DNA from 3 places in the Dethiothermospora halolimnae genome. Region 3 is predicted to be linked to each of the others. Evidence: riboswitches for the same ligand, from Rfam matches in the RefSeq annotation. Region 3 holds a riboswitch; each other region holds the start of a gene.
The links. Region 3 has a riboswitch for S-adenosylmethionine ahead of metK (methionine adenosyltransferase). Riboswitches for the same ligand answer to the same signal wherever they lie in the genome.
Positions count from the first base shown of each region.

Region 1: it holds a riboswitch for S-adenosylmethionine, as region 3 does, so the genes downstream of both, V6137_RS03285 (O-acetylhomoserine aminocarboxypropyltransferase/cysteine synthase family protein) here and metK (methionine adenosyltransferase) in region 3, are expected to answer to the same signal.
Region 2: it holds a riboswitch for S-adenosylmethionine, as region 3 does, so the genes downstream of both, V6137_RS04265 (methionine ABC transporter ATP-binding protein) here and metK (methionine adenosyltransferase) in region 3, are expected to answer to the same signal.

Region 1 is NZ_JBAKFX010000005.1:56,863-60,153, forward strand. It holds gene V6137_RS03280 (homoserine O-acetyltransferase/O-succinyltransferase family protein) at 1-39, opposite strand, end outside; gene V6137_RS03285 (O-acetylhomoserine aminocarboxypropyltransferase/cysteine synthase family protein) at 55-1,332, opposite strand; SAM riboswitch class I at 1,416-1,521, opposite strand; SAM riboswitch class I at 1,581-1,672, opposite strand; gene V6137_RS03290 (DEAD/DEAH box helicase) at 1,733-3,291, opposite strand, start outside.
Region 2 is NZ_JBAKFX010000006.1:103,050-106,340, reverse strand. It holds gene V6137_RS04275 (hypothetical protein) at 1-702, opposite strand, end outside; gene V6137_RS04270 (P-loop domain-containing protein) at 1,152-1,463, opposite strand; SAM riboswitch class I at 1,701-1,805, shown strand; gene V6137_RS04265 (methionine ABC transporter ATP-binding protein) at 1,942-2,955, shown strand; gene V6137_RS04260 (methionine ABC transporter permease) at 2,948-3,291, shown strand, end outside.
Region 3 is NZ_JBAKFX010000025.1:13,948-17,238, reverse strand. It holds gene metK (methionine adenosyltransferase) at 41-1,234, opposite strand; SAM riboswitch class I at 1,448-1,553, opposite strand; gene V6137_RS11110 (COG2426 family protein) at 1,745-2,239, opposite strand; gene yyaC (spore protease YyaC) at 2,855-3,291, shown strand, end outside.

The sequences.
Region 1 (3,291 bases), on a different contig from region 3:
TTTTTTAGGCATTAAATTTACTATTAATATTTTTATCATATACATCTACCCCACTTAGATTTTTTCTAGTGCCCTTTCGAAGTCATAAACTATATCTTCTATTCCTTCAATCCCCACAGAAACCCTTATCATGTCCTCCGTTACTAGAGATTCCTCTAGCTGGGCTTTACTTAGTTGTCTATGGGTAGTAGTTGCTGGATGTAACACAGATGTTCTAGCATCCCCTAAATGGATAACTAAAGATACCAGTTCTAATTCTTCTATAAACTCTATTGCTTTTTTCTTCCCTCCCTTTATTCCAAATGTTAACATACCACTACAGCCCTTTTTTAAGTATTTATTGGCTAATTCATAGTTTATGTTTCCTTTAAGTTTAGGATAGTTAACCCATGCTACTTTAGGATGAGACTCTAGATATTTAGCAAGCTTTAAAGCATTTTCACTGTGCTTTTCCATTCTTAAATGTAAAGTTTCCACTCCTAAGTTTAGTAAAAAGCTATTAAATGGACTTAATGAAGAGCCCATATCCCTTAAAAGTTGTACCCTAGCTTTTACTATATAGGCTTGTTCCTTAAACTCTTTTATATAACTAATACCGTGATAACTTGGATCTGGATCAACTAACTCATTAAACTTACCATTATCCCAATTAAAGTTTCCTCCATCTACTATTACTCCACCTACACTGGTAGCATGGCCATCTATATATTTAGTTGCAGAATGAATCACTATATTTGCCCCATATTTAAATGGATTACATAGATATGGAGTTGGGAATGTGTTATCTACTATAAAAGGAACCTCTAACTTTTTAGCTACATTACTAAATTTTTCAAAATCTAATACATTTAGTGATGGATTACTTATTGTCTCAGCAAACAAGGTCTTTGTATTATTCCTTCCATAACTTAATATTTCTTTTTCACTAAGATTTGGATCTATAAATGTAACATCTATACCCATCTTTTTTAGCGTAGTGGAAAATAGAGTATGGGTTCCTCCATAAAGGTTTGAAGAAGCTATAATATGCTCTCCTGATTTACATATGTTTAATATTGAAATCAATGTGGCTGCCTGACCTGAAGCCGTTGCAAGGGCCCCTACTCCCCCTTCTAATTGAGCTATCTTTTCCTCAAAGGCAGATATTGTAGGATTACTTATTCTAGAATACATATGTCCTTCTTCTTTTAAATCAAATATATCAGCCAAATGATTTGGATCTTCATATTTGTAAGTGGTACTTTGAACAATGGGAGTTATTCTAGGTTCTCCAACTTTAGGTTTATATCCCCCTTGAACACAGATGGTATCATTAATATAGTTTCTACTCATATACAGCACTCCTTTATTTTTAATAATAAAAAAACACCCCCTAAAGATAAGAAGTGTTTTATATAGACTCAATCTATAAAAATCTCTTATCTTTCAACCAATAGTTGCAGGATTTAGCACATTTCCAATCTTTAGATTGGCTGTTGCCGGGTTTCATCGGGCCAGTCCCTCCACCTCTCTGGATAAGAATAAATATTTAATTATAAAAAATCCCCTTAAAGCATCGTTAAGGGGATTTTTAACCGTCCTCCTTATCGATGTTAGCAGAACCACCTTACTTAATCAAGTAGGTTGGTGTAGGGTCAACGAGCTAACTCTCTACCCTATCTCCTAATAAGGATATCCAATTTGTTGCTAATAACAATATCATATAGTAATTTCTTTGTCAACAATTTTTTATTTATTTTCTATTAGCAGGTTCTATATTTACATTTTTACCTTTGATTTTATTTCTATTCATTACATTAATAACTTCTCTTCCACTATCTTCTGGAACCTCAACAAAGGTATATTTATCAAATATATCGACAGCTCCGATTAATTCTCCTTTAAGTCCTGTTTCACCTGCTATTGCTCCTACGATATCCCCTGGTCTTATCTTATCTTTTTTACCTACATTTACAAAAAGACGTACCATACCGGGTTCTGCTCCTGTATCTCCAAAATCAGCCTCTGGAGAATCGGAATTTTTATCAGTTCTATCTGTTAATAATTTTAATAGAGCAGCAGCAATATCAATTGATGCATAATCTTCATCAATAAACTTTTCTATTAGATTAACTTCTTTAGTTAGTTTTTCTTTGCTTATAATATTTTTAACTTGGTTTAACACTATCTCACTTTTAGCTTCCTCCACATCACTTGCTGATGGTGGATTCTGTCTTCTAATTTTAGTTTTAGTATACTTTTGTATATCTTTTAGTTTATATATTTCTTTACCTACAGCGAAGGTAAATGCCTTACCTGTCCTTCCTGCTCTTCCCGTTCTACCAATTCTGTGTACATAATATTCTTCATCTTGGGGAACGTCAAAGTTAAATACTACTTCCACATCATCCACATCTATACCTCTAGCTGCAACATCTGTGGCAACAAGCACTTCGACATTACCATTTCTAAAACTATTCATTACCCTATCTCTTTGACGTTGTCTCATATCTCCATGTAACTTATCTGCAAAGTACCCTCTGCCTTGTAGTTTTATTACAAGTTCATCAACTTTTCTCTTTGTATTACAAAATACTAAACTTAACTTAGGGCTATACATATCCATTAAACGGGTAAGAACCTCTAACTTATCTCTTTGTTTAATATCGAAATAATATTGTTCAATGCTAGGTACTGTTAACTTTTTATGGACCACTTTAATTTTTTTAGGGTTCTTTTGATATTTATTGGCGATTTTTAATATCCCCTTGGGCATAGTAGCTGAAAATAATACCGTTTGTCTTTCCTTTGGAGTACCTTGTAGTATTGTTTCAATATCATCTATAAATCCCATATTAAGCATTTCGTCTGCTTCATCTAATATAACCATTTTTAAATTACCCATCTTTAAAGTACCACGGCGCATATGATCCATAACTCTTCCAGGAGTTCCTATAACTATATGAACTCCTTTTTTAAGAGCTTTTATTTGTCTATTTATAGGCTGCCCTCCGTATACAGGAAGTATATTTATACCTTTAATAAATTTAGATATTCTTCTTATCTCCTCTGATACCTGTATAGCCAACTCCCTTGTTGGACATAAGATTAAAGATTGTACCGTTTTATTACTTGCATCAATTCTTTCTAATGTAGGTATTCCAAAGGCAGCAGTTTTTCCTGTTCCAGTCTGTGCCTGACCAATAACGTCCTTTCCATCCATTAAATAAGGAATAGATTTAGTCTGAATAGGACTAGCCTCTTCAAACCCCATGTCCTTTACAGCTTTTTTAATTTCATCCGAAATATTAA
Region 2 (3,291 bases), on a different contig from region 3:
ATAAATTTGTTTAAGTAGATGATCTGTCATACCTTTCTCATCAAATATAAAAATATTTATATCTGGGTTGTACTTAGTAAAACTTCTTTGAAGTTTATCAGGCACATCAAAGACTCCCCTTGTATCTATTAATATAATACGTTTTAATTCATATTTTCTTAATACCTTTTTAAACTTTTTCGATGCCTTTAATTCAATTTCTATGTCAAATAATTTATTATAAATCAAATTTTCCTCAAACAATTTACAATAAAACAGTATCTTTTGATTTTCATTTTCACATTTTTCTAGCTCTACCAATTTGATAAGATGTTTTTGAATTCTCTTTATATATTTTTTTATCCATGTTTTTAATTCCTCTATATCATCAATTTGATTTATAAACTCCTCTATACCTTCAAAATCTTTTTCACTACTAACTTCATCAAATGCTTTTTTAAATGATTCTAATTCAAATTTTACTTTATCTTCAGTTCTTGTTAAATAATTTTCAAATATATAATTCACTTTAGGAATAAATTTATAAGTATTATCTTTATCATAATTTATAACATATATAATATTAGTTTTAGTCTTGCCATTAATATTATCCTTGTGAATATATGTTCCAATTTCTTTATCTTGTATACACGTACTAATAATTCTTGACTTTCCTATTGTTGATCGTCCCATAAAATTTAGAACATATGTATCCTTGTCCATAACCTCTTCCCCCTTTATTTTTATATTTGAACATATAATTCAATGCCTTAATTTAATAGATTTTAAAAATATATATTAAATTAAACCTTTTAATTTGTTTATTTCTACATTTTTCACTTAAATCCCTTCAACAGTTTGTATTTTCTTATCAATTATTACTTTAATTTTCTGCATAAAAACAAAATATATTGATTCAAAACATCTATCTTACAAAATAACCCACTAGATATACCTTTATTAATTCAGTCTACTGATTCTTCCCTACTGTTAATTAATATATAATTTCATTAATCCTTCTTATAATCTGTTCTTTTTTTATTTTTTTCATTTTAAATTATACCCAAACACAATAAAAAACACCTATTCCCATAGATGCCCCTTACTCTATCTGAATATATTCTAATTTTCCTTAGTCTCTACACCACAATCTTAAAAGGCAAGTAGGTAGCTCAAACAGTTAATTTGTGTTTACGGACACCTACATGGGGTGCTGTACCATCTATCATAGCTACTTTAAGTTTTGGTACAACTACACCATCAATGGAGCCGTTATCTGATGAACAGTGATGATATTCGATATCATAACCTTTGTTTAGCATCTCTTTTCCAATACTCTTCATTAAAGATGATTTCCCTGTACCTGGTCCACCCTTTAATATAAATATCCTATTTGCATCCTTCTCTATAATATTATCATAATATGAATAGAAACCCTTTGAAGTATTTCCCCCTGGAAAAACCCTTTTAATTTTACTAGACACAATAATCAACTCCTTATTATTTGATATTCATTCTCGTTTTCATATTCTATCTAGTATATATATTATGATTTTTAATATATACATGTGTTTGTCCCATACTTTTTTATTCTAGATGTTTTTTTACTAAAAATTAAGTTTATTTATCACCAAATACTAGTATGAAATCATTTCTAAAAAAAATCTATTGACATTTGTTTTAGTTATAAGTATAATGTTAAGCAACAAATAAATACAGAACTCTTATCAAGAGAGGCGGAGGGATCTGGCCCTATGAAGCCCAGCAACCGGTGTTAATACACAAGGTGCTAATTCCAGCGGTATATGTATACCGAAAGATGAGAGAGGAATAATCGCACGTGAACCTCTTTCATTTAGAAAGTGGTTTTTCTTTTTTTTGAAAAGAAAAACCTATTGGAAGGGGTATTTCTATATCTAAAATGTTTTAGTACATTAATCTATTAAAGGGGTGGTGGTCTAATTGATAAAAGTAAATAATTTAACCAAAGTATTTAGAAATGATGATAGTGAGTTTTATGCTCTTAAAAATATAAATCTTAATATAAAAGAGAATGAGATATTTGGAATAATTGGTTTAAGTGGGGCTGGAAAATCAACACTTATTAGGACCTTTAACCGTCTTGAAGAACCTACCAGCGGAAATATAATTTTAGAAGGTAATGATATAACAAAATTTAATAAAAAGGAACTTAGAAACATGAGAAAAAAAACAGGTATGATTTTTCAACATTTCAATCTTTTAAGTTCTAGAACCGTTGCAGATAATGTGGCTTTACCCTTAGAACTTTCTGGACATAAAAAAAGTGAAATAAAGGGAAGGGTTAAGGAATTATTATCCGTTGTTGATTTGTCTGATAAGGAAAACTCTTATCCGTCACAGTTGAGTGGTGGTCAAAAACAAAGAGTGGCAATTGCAAGATCTCTAGCCAATAAACCTGATTTATTACTGTGTGATGAAGCCACATCAGCCCTTGATCCTCAGACAACAAAATCCATACTAAATCTTTTAAGAAAAGTAAAAAATGAATTTGGATTAACCATAGTTCTTATCACTCATCAAATGGAGGTAATAAAGGAAATCTGTGATAGAGTAGCCATTATTGAAGATGGTGAGATCATAGAACTTAATACAGTTGAGGAAATATTCTCTAATCCAAAAACAGAAACCGGCAAAAGTTTTGTTTCTAATATAAATCACAGTATTAAAGAAGAGCTTAATTTCCCAAAGGAGCCAAATTCTAAGGTGATTAGATTAAAATATGTTGGAGATGTATCTAAAAGACCTATTATTTCTCAAATAATAAGAAAGTTTGATATAGATGTTAATATTTTATCTGGAAATATCGATGAACTTATGACCACAAGCATTGGAAATTTGATTATACAAATATTTGGAGACAATGAAAAAATTAAAACTGTCACTGAATGGTTAAAAACTGAAAATATAAGGTTGGAGGTGATTTGGAATGGATAATTTTATCGACCTTTTACTACCGCCATTTCTAGAAACTATATACATGGTATTTGCTTCAACTCTTGCTTCATTACTTATAGGTTTTCCTTTAGGAATATTACTAGTAATCACCGAAAAAAATGGCATATGGCAAAAACCAAAACTTAATTATATCTTAGGAACAATAGTCAATGTAAGTAGATCATTTCCATTTATTATTTTAATGATTTTGGTTTTCCCTATTTCCAAGTTGATTGTTGGCACTACAATCGGCACGACTGCAAGTATTGTCCCCTTATCTATAGCAGCCTGTCCCTTTGTTGCAAGGGTTATAGAAAGTTCCTTAAAGGAAGTGGA
Region 3 (3,291 bases):
AGGCCACTTTGCTCCTTATCTATTCTTTATTCTCTATTCTTTATTCTTTAATTTCAAGCCCTTCTTTTCTCAAAATCTCTGCTTTATCCGTCTTTTCCCAAGGTAAATCAAGCTCGTCTCTACCAAAGTGTCCATAGGCAGCCACTTGCTTATAAATAGGTCTTCTTAAGTCTAAATCCTTTATTATAGCAGCAGGTCTTAGGTCAAAGTGCTTATTAACTAACTCTTCTATCTTAGACTCTTCTATTTTATTTGTGCCAAATGTATCAACTAAAACTGAAACCGGTTTAGCTACACCTATTGCATATGCAAGTTGTAGTTCACATTTATCTGCAAGTCCCGCAGCAACTATGTTTTTAGCCACATATCTAGCTGCATAGGCCGCTGATCTATCAACCTTTGTTGGATCCTTTCCTGAGAAAGCTCCACCTCCGTGTTTTGCATAGCCACCATAGGTATCAACTATTATTTTTCTTCCTGTCAATCCTGCATCCCCTTGGGGACCACCTATTACAAATCTTCCAGTTGGATTTATATAGTACTTTGTATCATCGTCTAATAATTCAGCTGGTATAATTTCTGTTACAACATGCTCTATTAAATCTTTCTCTATAGTTTCCAAATCAACATTGGGACTATGTTGTGTTGACATAACCACGGTATCAACCCTAACCGGTTTATCATCATGGTATTCAACTGTAACCTGGGTCTTACCATCGGGTCTTAGATATTGTAACTTTCCATTTTTCCTTACCTCTGATAATCTTCTTGCTAATTTATGGGCCAATGATATTGGAAGGGGCATAAGTTCATCTGTCTCATTACATGCATATCCAAACATTATACCTTGATCTCCTGCTCCCGTTAAATTTCTTTCATCTTCTTCTTTATTCTTATGCTCTAAAGCCTCATCAACTCCCATGGCAATATCTGAAGATTGTTCATCTATTGCCGTAAGAACTGCACAAGTTTCACTATCAAATCCATATTTTCCTCTAGTATATCCTATTCCTTCAATAGTCTTTCTAACAACCTTTGGTATATCAACATAACAATCAGTAGTAATCTCCCCAGAAACTAATACAAGTCCCGTTGTAACCGACGTCTCACAAGCCACCCTTGCATTTGGGTCTTTTTCAAATATTGCATCAAGTATAGAGTCTGAAACCTGGTCGCACATTTTATCTGGATGACCTTCTGTAACTGACTCCGATGTAAATAGCCATTTTCTCATTTCTTTTCCTCCTTTATTTTTATGGTTGGAGGGTCACGAATCCCCCAACAACAAGGGATTATCCATCCCTTAACTCAATGGAATTAAAAATCTTTAATAGTATAATCCTTGTAGAGCCCTAATATATTGAGGCCCAACATAGAGATTAAACCTCCCTATTATATTACATAATAAAAAAACCCTTCTAAAAAGAAGAGGTCGTTTTCACGAGTCACCTCATCTTCCAGAATCTCCATTCTGCGGGATTTAGCACCGTATAGCTTAGCCATTGGTTGCCGGGTTTCATAGGGCCCTTTCCCTCCACCGCTCTTGATAAGGCATCAAGATTTTTATTCAGTTTCTTTATATTAATATGATGATACCATATTGGTGAAATAGTGTCAATATTTTTTGTTATTGTGGAAATAAATTTTTATTCTGTTCCCCCTGCCTCTTCATAGGACAGGGGGACTGAATATATTCAGTCCCTACATTTTTTTTCTTCTTTCTTCTTTACACTTTCTTCTTTAATTACACCTCTGCAAATAAGTATTTAGCAAGCCATGTTGCCTGGGTTGTTACTAATACCATTATAATTCCTGATGTTAATATTCCTAATAATATAGCAGGAAAAGCATGCTTAAACTTTATATTAAACAGGGTTGCTGCTAAACACCCGGTCCATGCCCCTGTAGTCGGTAATGGTATGGCAACTAAAAGATATAAACCTACTATACTATATTTTTTTACCTTATCACTTCTCTTTAATGTTCTTTTCTTAATCCATGTTATTATTCCTCCAAAGGCTCCCGTTTCCCCAAAGAAATCAAACAATGGTTTTAATAATTTAAGTAAAAAAGGAACAGGTATAGTATTACCAATCACCCCTAGTATTAAACTATATAAAGGACTAAAACCAAGTACAGTAATAGCTGCTGGTATCGCCCCTCTTAATTCAGAAATAGGTGCTGCAGAAAGAAGTAATATAAATAATTCTTCCTTAAAAATTGTAATTATGCCCCCCATAATAACCTCCAATATATTCGCTTATCTCCATTACACATACATTATATATTATTATGGAAGGTAATAAAACATTCTGTTTTATTTTAACACCCTTCTTACGGTGGCATATAATAAACTTGAACTTGAAGTATTTACATTAACATTAGCATTTAAGGGCTTTGATTTGACCTAGATTAGGAAGTTATGTGATAACATTAACTTTAAATTAAGCTTGCATATTTAACATCAATGCCACCGTGGTAACAGTAAGTACTAATAATAAAGTAAGATAATAAGATCTCTTTTTCATTTATATCACTCCTATAATAAAGTTATTTTAGTAATATTATTTATTGTTATAGAAAATTTATGTATTAATATGGGATTTATTTTTATAGGTTGGGGGATTACGAATCCCCCAACAACAGGGTTAATAAGCCACAACAACAAGATGTAACGGAGAATGAATTCTCTGCTACTTCTCCAAGGATATTTTATGGCCGTCCCCCGGACAGGGCATGCCCTGTCCCTACGTTTTTATATTTCTTCTTTCTTCTTTGCCCTTTCTTCTTTAATTAAAAAGTACTATTCCCCTTTTTAAAAGCATAGTCATATCATATATAAGGGGGAATTACCTTGAAAACAAAAAAAATGGAATTAAAATATGACGATAATAATAGCACTTCTATACTTGGTGAATATATACACCCTTATTTCCATAACGAAATAGTAGTGGTTTGTATAGGAACCGATAAATGTATCGGAGACTGTTTAGGTCCCCTAGTAGGTACCATGCTTAAAAATAAAAAGTTCCCTTTTCATATATATGGAACATTAAAAAACCCTATTCATGCTATAAATATAAAGGAAAGAATAGATTATATAAAAAAGAAACATCCCTTTGGCTTTATAATAGCCATAGATGCTTGCTTAGGAGAAAAAAATGATGTGGGAAAAATTCAGATAAGAAACAAACCAATATATCCCGGAAAAGGAGTGGGAAAGAAACTCCCTTCCATTGGAGATATATCTATAATAGGGATAGTGGATATATCCCAAGGTTTCACTGGATT